3 regions of the Mesorhizobium humile genome follow, and region 2 is predicted to be linked to each of the others. Evidence: predicted binding sites of a transcription regulator. Region 2 holds the regulator's gene; each other region holds the start of a gene.
What was found. The regulator HrcA, encoded in region 2, represses chaperone genes, less so after heat shock. The targets are predictions, from matches to a motif close to GTTAGCACTCNCNNNNNGNGAGTGCTAAC.

Region 1 (5,408 bases), on a different contig from region 2:
GAAGACCTTGTCGATGACCGGCTTCAGCCGGTGCGTGGCGACGGCCGCAAGCATTGCTTCCAGCCCGTTGCGGCTGCCGACGAACAGTCGGCCGATTGTGACGAGGCTGCGCTGGTAGACGGCACCCGGGATTTCGACCGATTTGCCCTCCTGATCCTGTACGGTGAGCAGCACGATGCGCCCGTAAAGCGCGCTGGCGATCAGCGATTGCTGAAAGGTCGCCGGTCCGCCGGTCTCGACGACCAGGTCGATGCCGCCGGTCGCCTCGCGCAGCTTCACGCCCCATTCTGGCGTTTCGGCTGCCGCGAAGACCAGATCTGCGCCGACCGCGCGCAGCCTGTCGGCCTTCTCGGCGCGCGAGGTGACGGCGGCGACGCGACAACCCATGAGCTTGGCGAACTGCAGCGCAAACAGCGCGACACCGCCTGAGCCGATGACGAGAACCCATTGTCCCGGCTTTGGAATTTCGGCGCCCGTCAGTGCGCTCCAGGCGGTCAGCCCGGCGCAGGTGAAGGTCGCCGCCTCTCGCCAGGAGAGATGGTCGGGCAACCGCACGGCCCATTGCTCGTCAAGCAGCGCATATTCGCAAAGCATGCCGTCCAGCGTGCAGCCGAGCTGGTCGACGATGCCCGGATGCATGCGGCCGTCGATCCAGCGCGCGAAATAGCTGCCGGTCACACGGTCGCCGACGGCAAAGCGCGTTACGGCATCGCCAACCGCCACCACCTCACCGGCGCCGTCGCTCAGCGGCACGACGCCGTCGCGTGGCGTCAGCGGATAGCTGCCGTTGAGGATCATCGTGTCGCGCCGGTTCAGCGACGTGGCGTGCACCCGCATAACGATCTGACGCGGACCTGGCCGCGGCACCGCCTCCTCGCGCAGCACCAGTTTGTCGGTGCCGCCTCGCTCCACGAGCCGATAGGTTTGCATTGTTGCCTCCGAAATATGTAGACCGATTTACATATTATGTAGACCGATTGTCATATTGGGGGCAAGCCCTATAATGTGCATTCCTGACAGAGGTTGACATTCGAGAGGTCGACGTGGCGACGGACACACGCACCCGCATGATCGAGGCGACGGCGCGGCTCATCCGGCAGCGTGGCTATCACGGCACGTCGCTGAACGACATCTTGAGCGCCAGCGCAGCACCCCGTGGCTCGCTCTATTTCCATTTTCCGGGTGGCAAGGACCAGCTGGTCGTCGAGGTGACGCGCGCCAGCGTCGCCGACGTGACGGAGCGGCTGGGCGCGGCGCTTTTGGAGGAAAGCGATCCCGCCGTTGCCGTGCACCACATCTACCAGTCGGTGGCCCGCATGCTGGAGGACAACGAATTCTCGCTCGGCTGTCCGGTTGCGCCGGTCGTGCTCGACGCACCGAATGATGTTCCGGACTTGGTTGAAATCTGCCGCTCGGCTTTCGAGCAATGGATCGGCCTGCTGCGCCAGGCATTCGTCAGGGCAGGGGTGCCGGAGCGGCGCGCGCAGGCGCTGGCGCTGCTGGTCGAATCTTCGCTGGAAGGCCTGATGGTGATCGCCCGCGCCACCCGCGACCGCGCGCCGCTGCAGGCGGTGGCCGACGAGGTCGCGGCGCTGGTCGAGCAGGCGGTGCTTGCTGGCAAAGTGGCGCAGCAGGCGGAGAGCGTCGCCTGAGGACTCGGATCTCCAGACGCAAACAAAAAGGGCGCCTCTCGGCGCCCTTTCCGTATCAGCTTGGTAGCTTGGATTAGAAATCCATGCCGCCCATGCCGCCCATGCCGCCGCCGCCCATGCCGCCAGGCATGCCGCCGCCAGCCGACTCCTTCTTCGGAGCTTCGGCGATCATGGCTTCGGTGGTGACCAGCAGGCCGGCGACAGAGGCCGCGTCCTGGAGAGCCGTGCGCACGACCTTGACCGGGTCGACGATGCCCATGGCGATCATGTCGCCATACTCGCCGGTCTGGGCGTTGAAGCCGAAGGTCGCGCCCTTGTTCTCGAGGATCTTGCCGGCAACGATCGAGGCTTCCGCACCGGCGTTCGCCGCGATCTGGCGGGCCGGGGACTGCAGCGCACGACGCACGATGTTGATGCCGGCAGCCTGGTCGGAGTTGGCGCCGGTGGCCTTGACGTTGGCCGAAGCGCGCAGCAGGGCAACGCCACCGCCGGCGACGATGCCTTCTTCCACGGCCGCGCGGGTCGCGTTCAGGGCGTCGTCAACGCGGTCCTTCTTTTCCTTGACTTCCACTTCGGTCGCACCGCCGACGCGGATCACGGCAACGCCGCCGGCGAGCTTCGCCAGACGTTCCTGCAGCTTCTCCTTGTCGTAGTCCGAGGTGGTCTCCTCGATCTGCTGCTTGATCTGGGCGACGCGGCCCTGGATCTCGGCCTTCTTGCCGGCGCCGTCGACGATGGTGGTGTTCTCCTTGGAGATCGACACCTTCTTGGCGCGGCCGAGCATGTTGAGGCCGACATTCTCGAGCTTGATGCCGAGGTCTTCCGAGATGACCTGGCCACCGGTGAGGATGGCGATGTCTTCCAGCATGGCCTTGCGGCGGTCACCGAAGCCCGGAGCCTTGACGGCGGCGATCTTCAGGCCACCGCGCAGCTTGTTGACGACCAGCGTGGCCAGAGCCTCGCCTTCGACGTCTTCCGAGATGATGAGGAGCGGCTTCGAGGTCTGAACGACGGCTTCCAGGACCGGCAGCATGGCCTGCAGGTTGGAGAGCTTCTTCTCGTGCAGCAGGATGTAGGCGTCTTCCAGATCGGCGACCATCTTGTCGGCGTTGGTGACGAAGTAGGGCGAGAGGTAGCCGCGGTCGAACTGCATGCCTTCGACGACTTCCAGCTCGGTCTCGGCGGTCTTGGCTTCCTCGACGGTGATGACGCCCTCGTTGCCGACCTTCTGCATCGCTTCCGCGATCATCTTGCCGACCGACTCGTCGCCATTGGCCGAGATCGTGCCGACCTGGGCGACTTCCTCGGAGGTCTTGATCTTCTTGGCAGCCTTGCCGAGAGCGACGACGACTTCGGCGACGGCGAGATCGATGCCGCGCTTGAGGTCCATCGGGTTCATGCCGGCGGCAACGGCCTTGTTGCCTTCCTGCACGATCGCCTGGGCGAGTACGGTCGCGGTGGTCGTGCCGTCGCCGGCGATGTCGTTGGTCTTCGAAGCGACTTCGCGGACCATCTGCGCGCCCATGTTCTCGAACTTGTCCTCAAGCTCGATTTCCTTGGCGACGGTGACGCCGTCCTTGGTGATGCGCGGGGCGCCGAACGACTTGTCGATGACGACGTTGCGGCCCTTGGGGCCGAGCGTGACCTTCACCGCGTCGGCGAGGATGTTGACGCCGCGCAGCATGCGCTCACGAGCATCGCGGGAGAATTTTACGTCTTTTGCAGCCATTGTTTAGCTCCTGACAGGGACTCGGGAAGAGCCCGAAAATTCAGTTGATGGAGAGGCCGATGATCAGCCGATGATGCCCATGATGTCGGATTCCTTCATGATCAGAAGGTCTTCGCCATTGAGCTTGACTTCAGTGCCCGACCACTTGCCGAACAGGATGCGGTCGCCGGCCTTGACGTCCAGCGGCACGAGCTTGCCGTTTTCGTCGCGAGCGCCGGAGCCGACGGCGATGATCTCGCCTTCCTGCGGCTTCTCCTTCGCCGTATCCGGGATGATGATCCCGCCGGCGGTCTTGGATTCGGATTCAACCCGGCGAACGACCACGCGGTCATGAAGCGGGCGGAACTTGGACTTTGCCATGTTTTCTTCCTCGAATGAGAACGGTGAGAACTGTTCCTCCATCCGGCGAGGCCGCCGGACATCGGTTAGCACTCACTAAAGGCGAGTGCTAACGTGGCGCTGAGATAGGCTGGCGTCTTGCCGGAGTCAAGGCGCGCGCAAGAGGCAAGCGGCGCGAAATTTTTCTCGCGTGGAACGCCAGCCCGAAAAGCGACGGGTGTCGCGAGGCGCCGACGAGCAATCTCATCCGTTAGTCCCGGCGCTTCGGCGACCGCAGCGCCAGCAACGGGCAGCGTTCGGCGAGCCCGTATGTGCCGGTCGAGGCAATGCCGACATCGCTGAAATACGCCTCGGCCTCTTGGACAAGAGCCGCCACCGGCGCGAAACTGTAGATGGCCGGCGAGTTCCGGTAGACGTCGATGGTTCCGATGACGGGCAGTTCCCAGCCGGTTCGAGCCGAGAGCTCCTCACGGTCAGGAAACATCCTGTCGAATTGTTCGAGGATTCTCCTCACCGGCATGATGTAGTCGGGCGCGGCGCCGATTGCGGTCATCGCCACGCGCCATTTGAGCTCGTGGAAGGTCGCGACGCCGCCGCTCAGCGCCAGGGCGCGGACATCCTTCGGGTCGTCAGGGGTTTCGGGGGAAACATAAAGCCTGATGCCGGCGCGCCCGTCGTCTTTCAGCGCACGCGCGATCGACGCAAACAGTGCACGCCTGAACTCGGCGGCGCCGATGACCGAGAGACATCCATCGCCGATCAGCGCATCGACGCTTGCGCCGGGAAATGGCAGGTCGAACCAATCGCCTTGCACCGCCTTGCGCGTATCGGTATCGCCTGGCCAGATGCCGGCGATCATGTCGGCGGACTCGTCGACCGCCGTCATCCTGGCGCCAAGCCCGGCGAGCTCGGGCGTCACGCCGAACATCACGACATGCGACCGGGCGAGCTCGAGCTCACGGTCGTAGGTTTCGACCACCTCCGCCGGCGGCCGCAGAGGTGAGCCGAGCAGCTGCCAATGTTTGCGAATTGCATTCCAATGCTCCGTCATGCAAATCCCACCCCGGCAACGCGTTGTATTCGACCGAATAATCGACGACGCTTGATAAGCCAAGGGGGCGGGCATGGCGCGCATCGCGGTGATCACGCATGAGTTTGACGGGTTTGAACGACGTCGCGGGCCGTTGCTGCGCCGCGACAGCCCGTACATGCTCTTCGATCTGCTGGAGGAGTTGAAGCGCCGGGGGCATTCCGTGCGCGTTCTTACGGGCACTTCGGCCAAGCCGGAGGCCGATATCGCGGTACTGCATGTCGACGCGACTGTTACGCCACCTGAATATGTCGAATACGCGCGCACCTTTCCCTTCTGCCTCAACATCGCCGCCGCCGACATCTCGAAGCGACGCGTCAGCGGCGCGGTGATCGATAGGGACCACGGCTGGCGAGGCCCTGTCATCGTCAAGAGCAGCCTCAACAATCTGGGTACGCGAGAACAGACGCTCAACCGGAGATCGCGGCGCGCCGGCAGGCCGGAGCCATTTCCCGATGCCAAGCTGCTTGATCGCTACAGCATCCACAGCTCGCTTGCGGATGTTCCGCCGGCGGTGTTCGATCGCAAGGACCTCGTGGTGGAAAAGTTCGTTCCCGAGCTCGAGCCGGACGGCTTCGGCGCCCGCTTCTGGCTGTTC
Region 2 (5,408 bases):
AACCAGCGCGCCTTGGCGGCCAACGCCAGATAAGGCACCAGCACCACGAACAGCACCACCACGGTGAGCATCGCAAGGATGGCATAGTCGGCAAGCGTGATCGTCTTCAGGTCGACAATGGTCGGCGTGATGGCGAGATAGAAGATCATCGTCTTGGGATTGCCCAGCGTTACCGTCAGCCCGGCAATGAAGCTCGACAACAGGCCGCCCTTGGCCTTTCGCGCCTCGACGGTCTCGGGCGTGATGCCGCTGGTCCAGAAGCGCCAGGCAAGGAAGGCCAGGTAAGCGACGCCGGCCCATTTGATGGCGAGGAAGACCATGCCGAAGGTCTGCGCGACGAAAGCAAGCCCGAGCACGACGGCGGTGAGATAGGTGAGGTCGCCGAGCATCAGGCCGAACGACATGGCCAGCGACGAGCGGAAGCCGGAGCCGAGCGCGCGGGCGACAAGGGCGGTGACGCCGGGGCCTGGAATGGCGGCGGCGACGCCGAGCGCGGCGCTGTAAGCGAGGAATCCGGTGAGTGTCATGGTTTTGGAAACTGGCCGTAGGAACCGATTTAGAGCCGGGCTTTTATCATGATGTCGGTTCGACGGTAATTCCCTCACGGCGGGATTCGTTGCGCCAGCGATGTAAGGAGTTGGTTTCCGCAGCGAGAAGAATTTTGACCGGTCGGCTATGTCTGCGTTGGTGGGGTCGCATAGCTTGGAGATTGGCCGAGACGCCCACCCAGTCGTCATCCACGGGCGGAGCAAGGAGCGAAGCGACGCGCGCAGACCCGAGGATCCATGCCATGACTTCGACGCGCCGCAATGGTGCAGATTTCTACGCCGTTTGCATCCTTCGGCCAAGGTAACGGCATGGATTCTAGGGTCTGCGCGCGTCGCTTCGCTCCTTGCTCCGCCCTAGAATGACGAGGTTGGGGAGGCTTCGGCAAATCGCCAGCGTTTGCGCTGATTTCATGGAAATGAGCGGTGAATGCCTTGCCGCTCGACAACGGCAGTCATCCCAAACAGCTACCCACCATAGCTAATGCGCCAGATGGTGCCGTTGCCGTCCTCGGTGAGGATCAGGGCGCCGTCCCTGGCCACGGCGACGCCGACCGGCCGGCCCCAGACCGCGTCGTCGGCAATGACGAAGCCGGTGGCGAAGTCGTCATACTCGCCGGTCGGCCTGCCGTCCTTGAATCTCAGCCGCACCACCTTGTAGCCGGTGCGGACATCGCGGTTCCATGAGCCGTGCAGGGTGACAAAAGCATCGCCCTTATAATCGGCAGGAAAATTGCCGCCCTCGTAGAAAGTGATGTTGAGCGGCGCCGAATGGGCCTGCATCAGCACATCCGGAACGGTGACCTTGCCGGCGAGGTCGGGGCGCGCGCCCTTGTGGCGCGGGTCCTCGTTGTCGCCGATATAATACCAGGGCCAGCCATAGAAGGCGCCGTCCTTCACGGCGGTCGCATATTCGAAGGGGGTATTGTCGCCAAGCTCGTCACGCTCGTTGACGACGCACCAAAGCGCGCCCGTCGCCGGCTGCACGGTCATGCCGGAACAGTTGCGCAGGCCGGTGGCGACGGTCCTGCGGTTCTTGCCGTCGGGGTCGAAGGCCAGCACGTCGGCGCGGCCTTCCTCCGAGCCCCAGGCCGCGCCCAGCGGCTGCGATTTCGCCCACGCCTCGACACCGCCCTTAGGCTTGGCGCCCATATCCTCGGCGATGTTGGAGCCGGAGCCGACCGACAGATAGAGCGTCTTGCCGTCTGGCGAAAAGGCGATGTCGCGCGTCCAGTGATGGTTGGCCGGGATCTTGGCGACGATGGTCTCCGGCTTCCCCGAAGCCTCGAGGTCGCCGTCGCGGTAGGGGAAGCGGACGACGCTGTCGCTGTTGGCGACATAGACCCACTGCGGCTTGTCGCCCTGCGGGTAGAAGGCGATGCCGTAGGGCCGGGTCAGGCCCTTGGCGAAGATCGACGCCTCGGCAGGCTTGGCGCTGCCCTCGGCCAGACGGTAGACACGGACCTGGTTCGCCCGGCTGTCGGCCACGAAGAGGTCGCCGTTCGGCGCCACGCGCACGACGCGCGGACTGTCGATGCCGGAAGCGACCAGCTCGGCCGAGAAGCCCGGCGGAAGTTTCGGCGTGGCGCCTTCGGGGCGATCGATGACGTCGCCGCCGTTCGTGGCGGACTCCGTCACATAGGGTTTCTGCAGGTCCTGAGGCTTCAGCAGCCGGCGCACGCCCGGACGGTCGGCCTTCCAGTCGCCGAAGGCCTTTTCACCGCTGAGCAAGGGTTGATCGGCCTGCTGCGCGAAGGCGCCGGTGGCAAGGACCAGCGCGAGGCCGGCGATCCGCATCATGCTGTTCTCCGTCGTCCGCCAACGCGCCTCAATTGATCAGGCGCCCGGACCCAGGACATATTGGGCAACCGGTCCGGAAGGGAAGCTTGCGCACGCGGATTTGACGAGGCGCCGGGCTCAGGCCTCTTCGCCATCCAGGTCGTCGTCGAGCCGCTTTTCCAGCTCGACGAGGTCGGCAGGCAAGGGCAGGCCCATGGCGCGCAGCTCCCGCAATTTCTCGCGCAACTGTTCCTGGATCTCGTGCTCGTCCTCGGGCTGATTGATCATTTCCTGAAGCAGAAGGTCGATCTGGGCCTTGAGCGATTCCAGCGCCATGTTTTTCTCCTTTGCGCCCTCAGCCGCGTCGAGATTCAGGTCAGGCCGGCCTCACCTGGATATCGATACACCTAGCGCAGCATGCGCGAAATCAGCTGTGCCGTATAGTCGACCATCGGCACGATGCGGGCGTAGTTCAGCCTGGTCGGGCCGATGACGCCAAGCGCGCCGACGACACGGGCGTCCTTGTCGCGATAGGGGGCGACGACCAGCGACGAGCCGGACAGCGAAAACAGCTTGTTCTCCGAGCCGATGAAGATGCGCACGCCCGGCCCTTCCTCGGCGAGGTCGAGCAGCTGCAGCAGTCCGTCCTGGGTTTCCAGGTCCTCGAACAGGTGGCGAAGCAATTCGATGTCCGCCTGGGCGGTGACGTTTTCCAGGAGGTTGGCGCGGCCGCGCACGATGAGGCGCGCCGGCAGCCCGCTTTCGGCGCCGGCCCAGACCGCGAGGCCCTTCTCGACCAGATCCTGCGACAGCGTGTCGAGGGCCGCCCTGGTCTCGTCCTTGATGCGGGCGATTTCCGCCCGCGCCTCGGCCAGCGTTCGGCCGCGGATATGGGCGTTGAGGAAATTCGAGGCCTCGTGCAGCTGCGACACGGTGGTGCCGACCGGCAGGTCGACGACGCGGTTCTCGACATCGCCGTTCTGCGACACCAGCACGGCGAGCGCCTTGGTGGGCTCGAGCTGGATGAATTCGATGTGCTTCAGCGCCACCTCGTTCTTGGAGGCGAGCACGAGGCCGGCGCCGCGCGACATGCCGGACAGCATCTGGCTGGCCTCGGTCAGCATATGCTCCAGCGTCGCGCCCGAGCCGGAGGCGCGCACCTGCGCCTCGATGACGCGGCGCTCCTCGTCGGAAAGGTCGCCGAGCTCCATGAAGGCGTCGACGAAGAAGCGCAGGCCGGTCTGAGTCGGCAGCCGCCCGGCGGAAACATGGGGCGCGTAGATCAGGCCGAGATGCTCGAGGTCGCTCATCACGTTGCGGATGGTGGCGGGCGACAGCGAGGAGGGCAGGATGCGCGACAGGCTGCGCGAGCCGACCGGCTCGCCGTCGCGCAGATAGGAATCGACAATCCGCCGGAAAATATCGCGCGAGCGCATGTCGAGTGACTGAAGGACCGGCGACTGAAACCCGGGACTCTGGGACGTCGGATCGACTGGTTTGTTCATACCGGCGAGAAACCTCCTGTTGAAAGATATAGACTTAAGCCACACCGGCGCAACCCGGTGCCGCGCTGCGGTCACAGTGCCGCGTTGCGGTCACGGTGCTGCGTTTGGGGTCAACCGGCCCGTTTTCCTTTGCGACCCCATTTTCCTTTGCGACTTGCGTCGCATGCGTCTACAAGCCGGCCACGATTCCGAAATAAGAAGAAAGACAAGAGGCCTCGATGCGTCCTTCCAAACGCCAAGCCGACGAAATGCGCGCCATCTCCTTCGAGCGCGGCGTCTCCAAGCACGCCGAAGGCTCGTGCCTGGTGAAGTTCGGCGACACGCATGTGCTGTGCACGGCGAGCCTGGAGGAAAAGGTGCCGGCCTGGATGCGCAATTCCGGCAAGGGATGGGTGACGGCCGAATACGGCATGCTGCCGCGCTCGACCGGCGAGCGCATGCGGCGCGAGGCCTCCGCCGGCAAGCAGGGCGGCCGCACGCTGGAGATCCAGCGGCTGATCGGCCGCTCGCTGCGCGCCGTGGTCGACCTGCAGGCGCTGGGCGAGCAGCAGATCACCGTCGACTGCGACGTCATCCAGGCCGATGGCGGCACCCGCACGGCCTCGATCACCGGCGGCTGGGTGGCGCTCTACGATTGCCTGCGCTGGATGGAAGCGCGCCAGATGGTGAGCGTCGCCAAGGTGCTGAAGGATCATGTCGCGGCGATTTCCTGCGGCATCCATGACGGCCAGCCGGTCATCGATCTCGATTACCTGGAGGATTCCTCGGCCGGCACCGACGCCAATTTCGTCATGACCGGCAAGGGCGGCATCGTCGAGATCCAGGGCACCGCCGAGGGCGAGCCCTTCTCCGAGGAGCAGTTTGGCGCGCTGATGGGCCTGGCGAAGAAGGGGATTTCGCGGCTGGTTAGCCTGCAGCAGATGGCGGTGGCGTAGGTTTTCGGATGTCGAGCCTGGGCCCCCCTCTCTGGCCTGCCGGCCATCTCCCCCTCAAGGGGGGAGATTGGATGTCGCCTTGGGTTTCGCCAATCGTCTACGTTGCAGGAAAGGCGCCTAGGCCGAAGCTGCTAATCTCCCCCCTTGAGGGGGAGATGCCCGGCAGGGCAGAGAGGGGGGCCTCGTGATACCCTCCGCAATCCTCGAATCCGCCCTCTACGTCACCGATCTGACCGCGGCCGAAGCCTTCTACCGCGACATCATCGGCCTCGAGGCGCTGGGCAAGGTCGAAGGCCGGCATGTCTTCTTCCGCTGCGGCAATGGCGTGCTGCTTCTCTTCAACGCCGAGGCGACCAAGATACCGCCGCCGCCCGACGCTCGCCTGAAAGTGCCGCCGCATGGCACGGCCGGCGAGGGACATCTCTGCTTCGCCGCAACCGCCGATGAAATCGCCGAATGGCGCAAGCACCTCGCGGCCAGGAACATCGCCATCGAAAGCGATTTCGAATGGCCGCAGGGCGGGCATTCGATCTATATCCGCGACCCGTCGGGCAATTCGATCGAGTTCGCCGAGCCAAGGATCTGGGGTTTTTGATGCATTCCCTCAACGGACAGAAAATCGTCGTCGCCAGCCATAATGAAGG
Region 3 (5,408 bases), on a different contig from region 2:
GGGCCGGTTTCGCACGCTATGCTGCCAGTTCGCTTCCGGCCCGTTCCAGACATTTTCTTGGAGTGCGGTTTTCGCCTGAATCGGCCACAGCAGCGGCCGATGGCTGACAGCCTGAATTGCCAGACGGCGGAAGCGGTTATCGCTGCATCGTCGACACGAGACCGGCTCTGGCGACGGCGAACGTCAGCTAAGACTTGAATGGAAGGACGTGGTGGCGCGACGCTGCCAAAGCATGCGGCGTGGTCCCTCCGTTCGGCTACGGTTCGCAAGGCCATATGAGATCACACGGAGCATATGGGTTGCCTTGGGTGCTGCGTTTCCAGTCTTTCAGCTGTTGCTGCTTGTGGTGGCAGGTTTGCCCGCCAGTGCCGCCGGCGCCAGCGAAACGATATCCGGCACCAGGATGTCGTGACGACGGGCGAAGGCAACGAGGGTTGCTCTGACTGTTTCGGGCTCGATATCGCCGGCAAGGCCAGCCTTGCAGGCATTGAGAGCAATGGCATGGGCATTGCTCCTGGTCGCGGCAGGCCAGTCCTGGAGCACGGCATAGGCTTGCATCACCGTCTCAAGTCTCACCGGCAGGCCCATGCCGACGAGGATGGTAACCGCTTCCTTAAAGTGGTCGTGTTTCATTGTCTGAAGCTCCTTTCGACTGTGCCGCCATCCCGCCGGCGCGACGGTTACCTGCGACGGCGTGGCGACGCGGATAGGAAGGTCGAAGGACAATCCCTTTCGACGCTTCATGCTTTGTTGTGTCGGTCTCAGAACTCAGGACAGCCAACCGCTCCATTGGCCAAGCCAGCAACACGGATCCCGACTGGGCCAGTCCTGGCGGCGGCAGCGCCTTGTGAGCCTTCACCAATGCCTCGAGCCACGCGGCGACGGCAAGCGGCACCTGGGCGCTACCGTCCAGCCAGCGAGCCACCTCGCTCGGCGGATAGTCAAGTTCCTCTGCCAAGTCGGCGGCGCCCCATCTCAGTCTTTTCAGGCATTCGCGCAATCGTCCCGCAATCATGGCTATCCTCCTCCATCCGCGATCATGAAACGTCGTCCCGAGGCGATAGAAGCCGAGGCTGGCCCGTCCCGGTCAACTTCGTCCAGACGTTTCCGCTGACACATGCTGCGCCGCCAAAAACATCAACGTCGAGGCGACAGTACGCCGGTTCCATCCGACGGATTCGGCGGTGTCCAGCAAGCCTGCCAGTAGCGGCTTCAGCGCGTTGCGGCATTCGGCTTCGTAGGCGAGGAATTCGCTTGCCGGATGCGTCGGTCCCGGAACCGACCCGCTTATCGTGTCCATAGATTTCTCCCATCTTGTCCGTCGCAAGCGCCCGCTCCCCGGACCGGGAGCGGGCGACGTCTGCGTTTTAGAAGTCCATGCCGGCGCCGGCGGGCATGGCGGGGGCGGCTTCCTTCTTCGGCTTTTCGGCCACCATGGCCTCCGTGGTGACGAGCAGTCCTGCTACCGAAGCGGCATCCTGAAGCGCGGTGCGCACTACCTTGGCTGGATCGATCACACCCTGCGTGTAGAGGTCGCCATATTCGCCGGTCTGGGCGTTCCAGCCAAAGGCGAAGTCGGTCTTCTCGCGCAGCTTGCCGACGACGATCGAGCCTTCCGATCCGGCATTCTCAGCGATCTGGCGCGCCGGAGCCTCGATCGCCCGCCGCACGATGTCGACGCCGTATCTCTGGTCGGGATTGTCGACCGCAACGGCGTCGAGCGCCTTGGCCGCCCTGAGCAGGGCAACGCCGCCGCCAGGCAGGATACCTTCCTCGACCGCGGCGCGCGTGGCATGCAGCGCGTCGTCGACGCGGTCCTTCTTCTCCTTGACCTCGACTTCCGTCGCGCCGCCGACACGGATCACCGCGACGCCGCCGGCGAGCTTGGCCAGCCGCTCCTGCAGCTTCTCGCGATCGTAATCGGAGGTGGTCTCCTCGATTTGCGCCTTGATCTGCGTGACGCGGCCCTGGATTTCCTGTTTCTTGCCGGCGCCGTCCACGATGGTAGTGTTCTCCTTCTCGATGGCCACTTTCTTGGCGCGGCCGAGCATCGCCAACGTTACGTTCTCCAGCTTGATGCCGAGATCCTCGCTGATGGCCGTGCCGCCGGTTAGGATGGCGATATCCTCCAGCATGGCCTTGCGACGGTCGCCGAAGCCCGGAGCCTTGACGGCGGCAACCTTCAGCCCGCCGCGCAGCTTGTTGACGACGAGCGTAGCCAGGGCTTCGCCCTCGACGTCCTCGGCGATGATCAGCAGCGGCTTGCCGGCCTGCACCACGGCCTCGAGCACGGGAAGCAGCGCCTGCAGGTTGCCAAGTTTCTTTTCATGGATCAGCACATAGGGCTCGTCGAGCTCCACGCGCATCTTGTCCTGGTTGGTGACGAAGTAGGGTGAGAGATAGCCGCGATCGAACTGCATGCCTTCGACGACTTCCAGCTCGGTCTCGGCGGTCTTGGCTTCCTCGACGGTGATGACGCCCTCGTTGCCGACCTTTTCCATAGCCTCGGCCAGGAAGCGGCCGATTTCGGCATCGCCATTGGCCGAGATGGTGCCGACCTGAGCGATCTCGTCGTTTCTGGTGATCTTGCGGGCATTCGTCTTGAGTTCGGTGACGACCGCGTCCACCGCCTTGTCGATGCCGCGCTTGAGGTCCATCGGGTTCATGCCGGAAGCCACCGCCTTGGCACCCTCGCGAACGATCGCCTGGGCGAGAACGGTAGCGGTGGTCGTGCCATCGCCGGCGAGATCATTGGTCTTCGAAGCAACTTCGCGGACCATCTGCGCGCCCATGTTCTCGAACTTGTCCTCGAGCTCGATCTCCTTGGCGACGGTGACGCCGTCCTTGGTTATGCGCGGAGCGCCGAACGACTTGTCGATGACGACGTTGCGGCCCTTCGGACCAAGCGTGACCTTCACCGCGTCGGCGAGGATGTTGACGCCGCGCAGCATGCGCTCGCGGGCGTCGGAATGGAATTTGACTTCCTTGGCAGCCATTGGATCACTCCTTTTCTAGGCAGTTGTCTTTGACTGGGTTGCGGTTCGATCGAAGCCCCCGGTCAGGCGGCTTTCTTCAGCGTCGCGACCTGCTCGATCACGCCCATCACGTCGCTTTCCTTCATGATGAGCAGGTCCTCGCCGTTGAGCTTGATCTCGGTGCCGGACCATTTGCCGAACAGAATGCGGTCGCCGATCTTCACGTCGAGGGGCGCGAGCTTGCCGCTCTCGTCGCGGGCGCCCGGGCCCACGGCGATAACCTCGCCTTCCTGCGGCTTTTCCTTGGCAGTGTCGGGGATGATGATGCCGCCGGCGGTCTTCTCTTCAGCTTCGATGCGGCGGACCAGGATACGGTCATGCAATGGACGGAACGTCATATCGTTCTCCTTCAGGACAAACAGATTTTTGAGGTTCCTCCGCTCCGGGCCGGTAGGACCGGAGCGGGGCTCACGCGACCCTTTCGGCGTCGCGCGCATGTCGAGCTAATTTTGCCTCCGTTCACTTTCAAGAGGGGGGTGAAAATTTTTTGGCACTCTCGAATGTTGAGTGCTACTGCTCTGAAAACATGCGGTAAATTCGGGTCGCGTCGACGAAATGAGAGACTTGAATTCGCGATTGAGCTGAACAAAATTATCGGCACCGCCGGGGCCGCTGAGAAGTTGCACCCCGAAACAAGGAGTTTTGGAGACGGAGGACAGAAATGAACCGACAGACGCTTTCGCCGATCATCCCTTCCCTTGCTCCCGAAATATCAGACCTTTCCCTCGATCGGCTGCTGTCGCCGGCCAGCCATTTTCAGCACCCGCGGGATGTGCTGGAGGACGGCTCGCTCGACATATGGGAAAAGCGGGCGATCCTTTCGTCCTGGGCGTCCGACGCCTGCGCCGTGGAATCGATGCCGGCACTGCGCCAGCCGCCGGGCACCGGGCGGCCGGTCTCCTTCGACGACATCATGGATGCGTTGCGCCGGCTTGATGCGCTCGCCCCGCCGCCCAGCGGCGCTGCCGATGACGACCATCCGCAGTTGATCGATCGGCTGAGCGCGTGAGACGCAGAAGGCGATGGCGAACGCGGTCAGCAGGGAATTCCGCTTGCAGATGAACGGCTACGGCTTGACCACTGCCGAGATCCATTATCATCTGCCCGACCATCCCGGCCTGCTCCAGCTTTACGTGTGGCAGGATTATGATCTCGCCCCGGATTTCCCCGCGCTGAGGGGCTTTCTAGGCTTTTGGGAACGCGAACTGGCGGGCGCCTTGCATTCCGTCCGGGTCGCCCACCATCGGCTCATTAGGCCCTCAGAATGGCGGGCTGTCGACGGGGTCATCGCGCTCCAGTGAAGATCAGCGCCGCAAGGCGGTCGTGTCGTGCGGCCGCCTTCACTTCATCATTTGCTCGCCTGGATGCAGACGAAAAGGGTGACTTTTTCACGACCTTGAAGGCGGGTTCGCGGCCGGGTCTTGACGTTCCGGTGTTGAATTCCCAGATCGATTTTGCCGGTGCTTGAGAGACTGGCAAGGTCAAGGGGCGCCGCTTCCTTGGCGCGCCTCGTATCTATGTTGCTCAATGGAGGATGTAGCTATGAGAACCAATTTTGACTTCACTCCGCTGTTCCGGTCGAGCATCGGTTTCGATCGAATGTTGAACGCGCTCGAAACGGCGAGCCGCATCGAAACCGTCGACAATTGGCCACCCTACGACATCGCCAAGACCGCCGAAGACGCCTACCGCATCACTATGGCGGTGGCCGGCTTCGCGCAGGACGAACTGGACCTTACCCAGGAGCAGAACATGCTCATGGTCTCAGGCCAGAAAGCCGGCGAGGATAAGAGTGAATACCTGCATCGAGGCATCGCCGGTCGCGCATTCCAGCGCCGCTTCGAGCTTGCCGATCATGTGAAGGTCGTCGGCGCCAGCCTGGTGAATGGCCTGCTGACGATCGACCTGAAGCGTGAGATTCCGGAAGAGATGAAACCGCGCCGGATCGAGATCGCAGCCGACAAGGCGATGCCCAAAGGCGCGATGAAGAAGATCGAAGCCGAAAAGCACGCCGCCTGAGTGTCTCTTGTCGGCGCACTCGCGCAAGCGCCGGGCACATTGCCCGGCGCAATAGGAAGCCTTTTCAACAGAGAGGAGGAAATTATGAGTGTCCGTGATCTGATCCCCTGGGGCCGGAGCAACGGCAACCAGCTTCCAAGCGTGTTCCACGACGGCGAACGCGATCCGTTCCTGTCGCTGCATCGTGAGGTAAACCGCCTGTTCGACGATGTTTTCCGCGGCTTCGACAGCCGTTTGCCGTCTTTCGGCGGTGTCTCCGCCCTCGGCGCCGGTTGGCCGAGCGTCGAGATCTCCAACGGAGAGAAGGAGATCAAGGTCACCGCCGAGGTGCCGGGCCTCGAACAGAAAGACATC

Region 1: a site for HrcA is predicted at 3,806-3,834, ahead of groES (co-chaperone GroES). Genes of this name have one in related genera too.
Region 3: a site for HrcA is predicted at 3,522-3,550, ahead of groES (co-chaperone GroES). Genes of this name have one in related genera too.

What each region holds. Positions count from the first base shown of each region.
Region 1 covers NZ_JAVIIV010000029.1:371-5,778, reverse strand. The annotation lists gene RFM52_RS29310 (zinc-dependent alcohol dehydrogenase family protein) at 1-930, opposite strand, end outside; gene RFM52_RS29305 (TetR/AcrR family transcriptional regulator) at 1,044-1,652, shown strand; gene groL (chaperonin GroEL) at 1,726-3,381, opposite strand; gene groES (co-chaperone GroES) at 3,445-3,741, opposite strand; gene RFM52_RS29290 (class I SAM-dependent methyltransferase) at 3,971-4,855, opposite strand; gene RFM52_RS29285 (hypothetical protein) at 4,845-5,408, shown strand, end outside.
Region 2 covers NZ_JAVIIV010000034.1:19,665-25,072, reverse strand. The annotation lists gene RFM52_RS30765 (LysE family translocator) at 1-527, opposite strand, end outside; gene RFM52_RS30760 (PQQ-dependent sugar dehydrogenase) at 1,014-2,345, opposite strand; gene RFM52_RS30755 (hypothetical protein) at 2,463-2,660, opposite strand; gene hrcA (heat-inducible transcriptional repressor HrcA) at 2,732-3,829, opposite strand; gene rph (ribonuclease PH) at 4,048-4,764, shown strand; gene RFM52_RS30740 (VOC family protein) at 4,949-5,359, shown strand; gene rdgB (RdgB/HAM1 family non-canonical purine NTP pyrophosphatase) at 5,359-5,408, shown strand, end outside.
Region 3 covers NZ_JAVIIV010000006.1:144,829-150,236, reverse strand. The annotation lists gene RFM52_RS12085 (DUF982 domain-containing protein) at 328-633, opposite strand; gene RFM52_RS12080 (helix-turn-helix domain-containing protein) at 614-1,015, opposite strand; gene RFM52_RS12075 (hypothetical protein) at 1,088-1,300, opposite strand; gene groL (chaperonin GroEL) at 1,368-2,996, opposite strand; gene groES (co-chaperone GroES) at 3,059-3,373, opposite strand; gene RFM52_RS12060 (hypothetical protein) at 3,697-4,044, shown strand; gene RFM52_RS12055 (usg protein) at 4,058-4,336, shown strand; gene RFM52_RS12050 (Hsp20 family protein) at 4,578-5,054, shown strand; gene RFM52_RS12045 (Hsp20/alpha crystallin family protein) at 5,139-5,408, shown strand, end outside.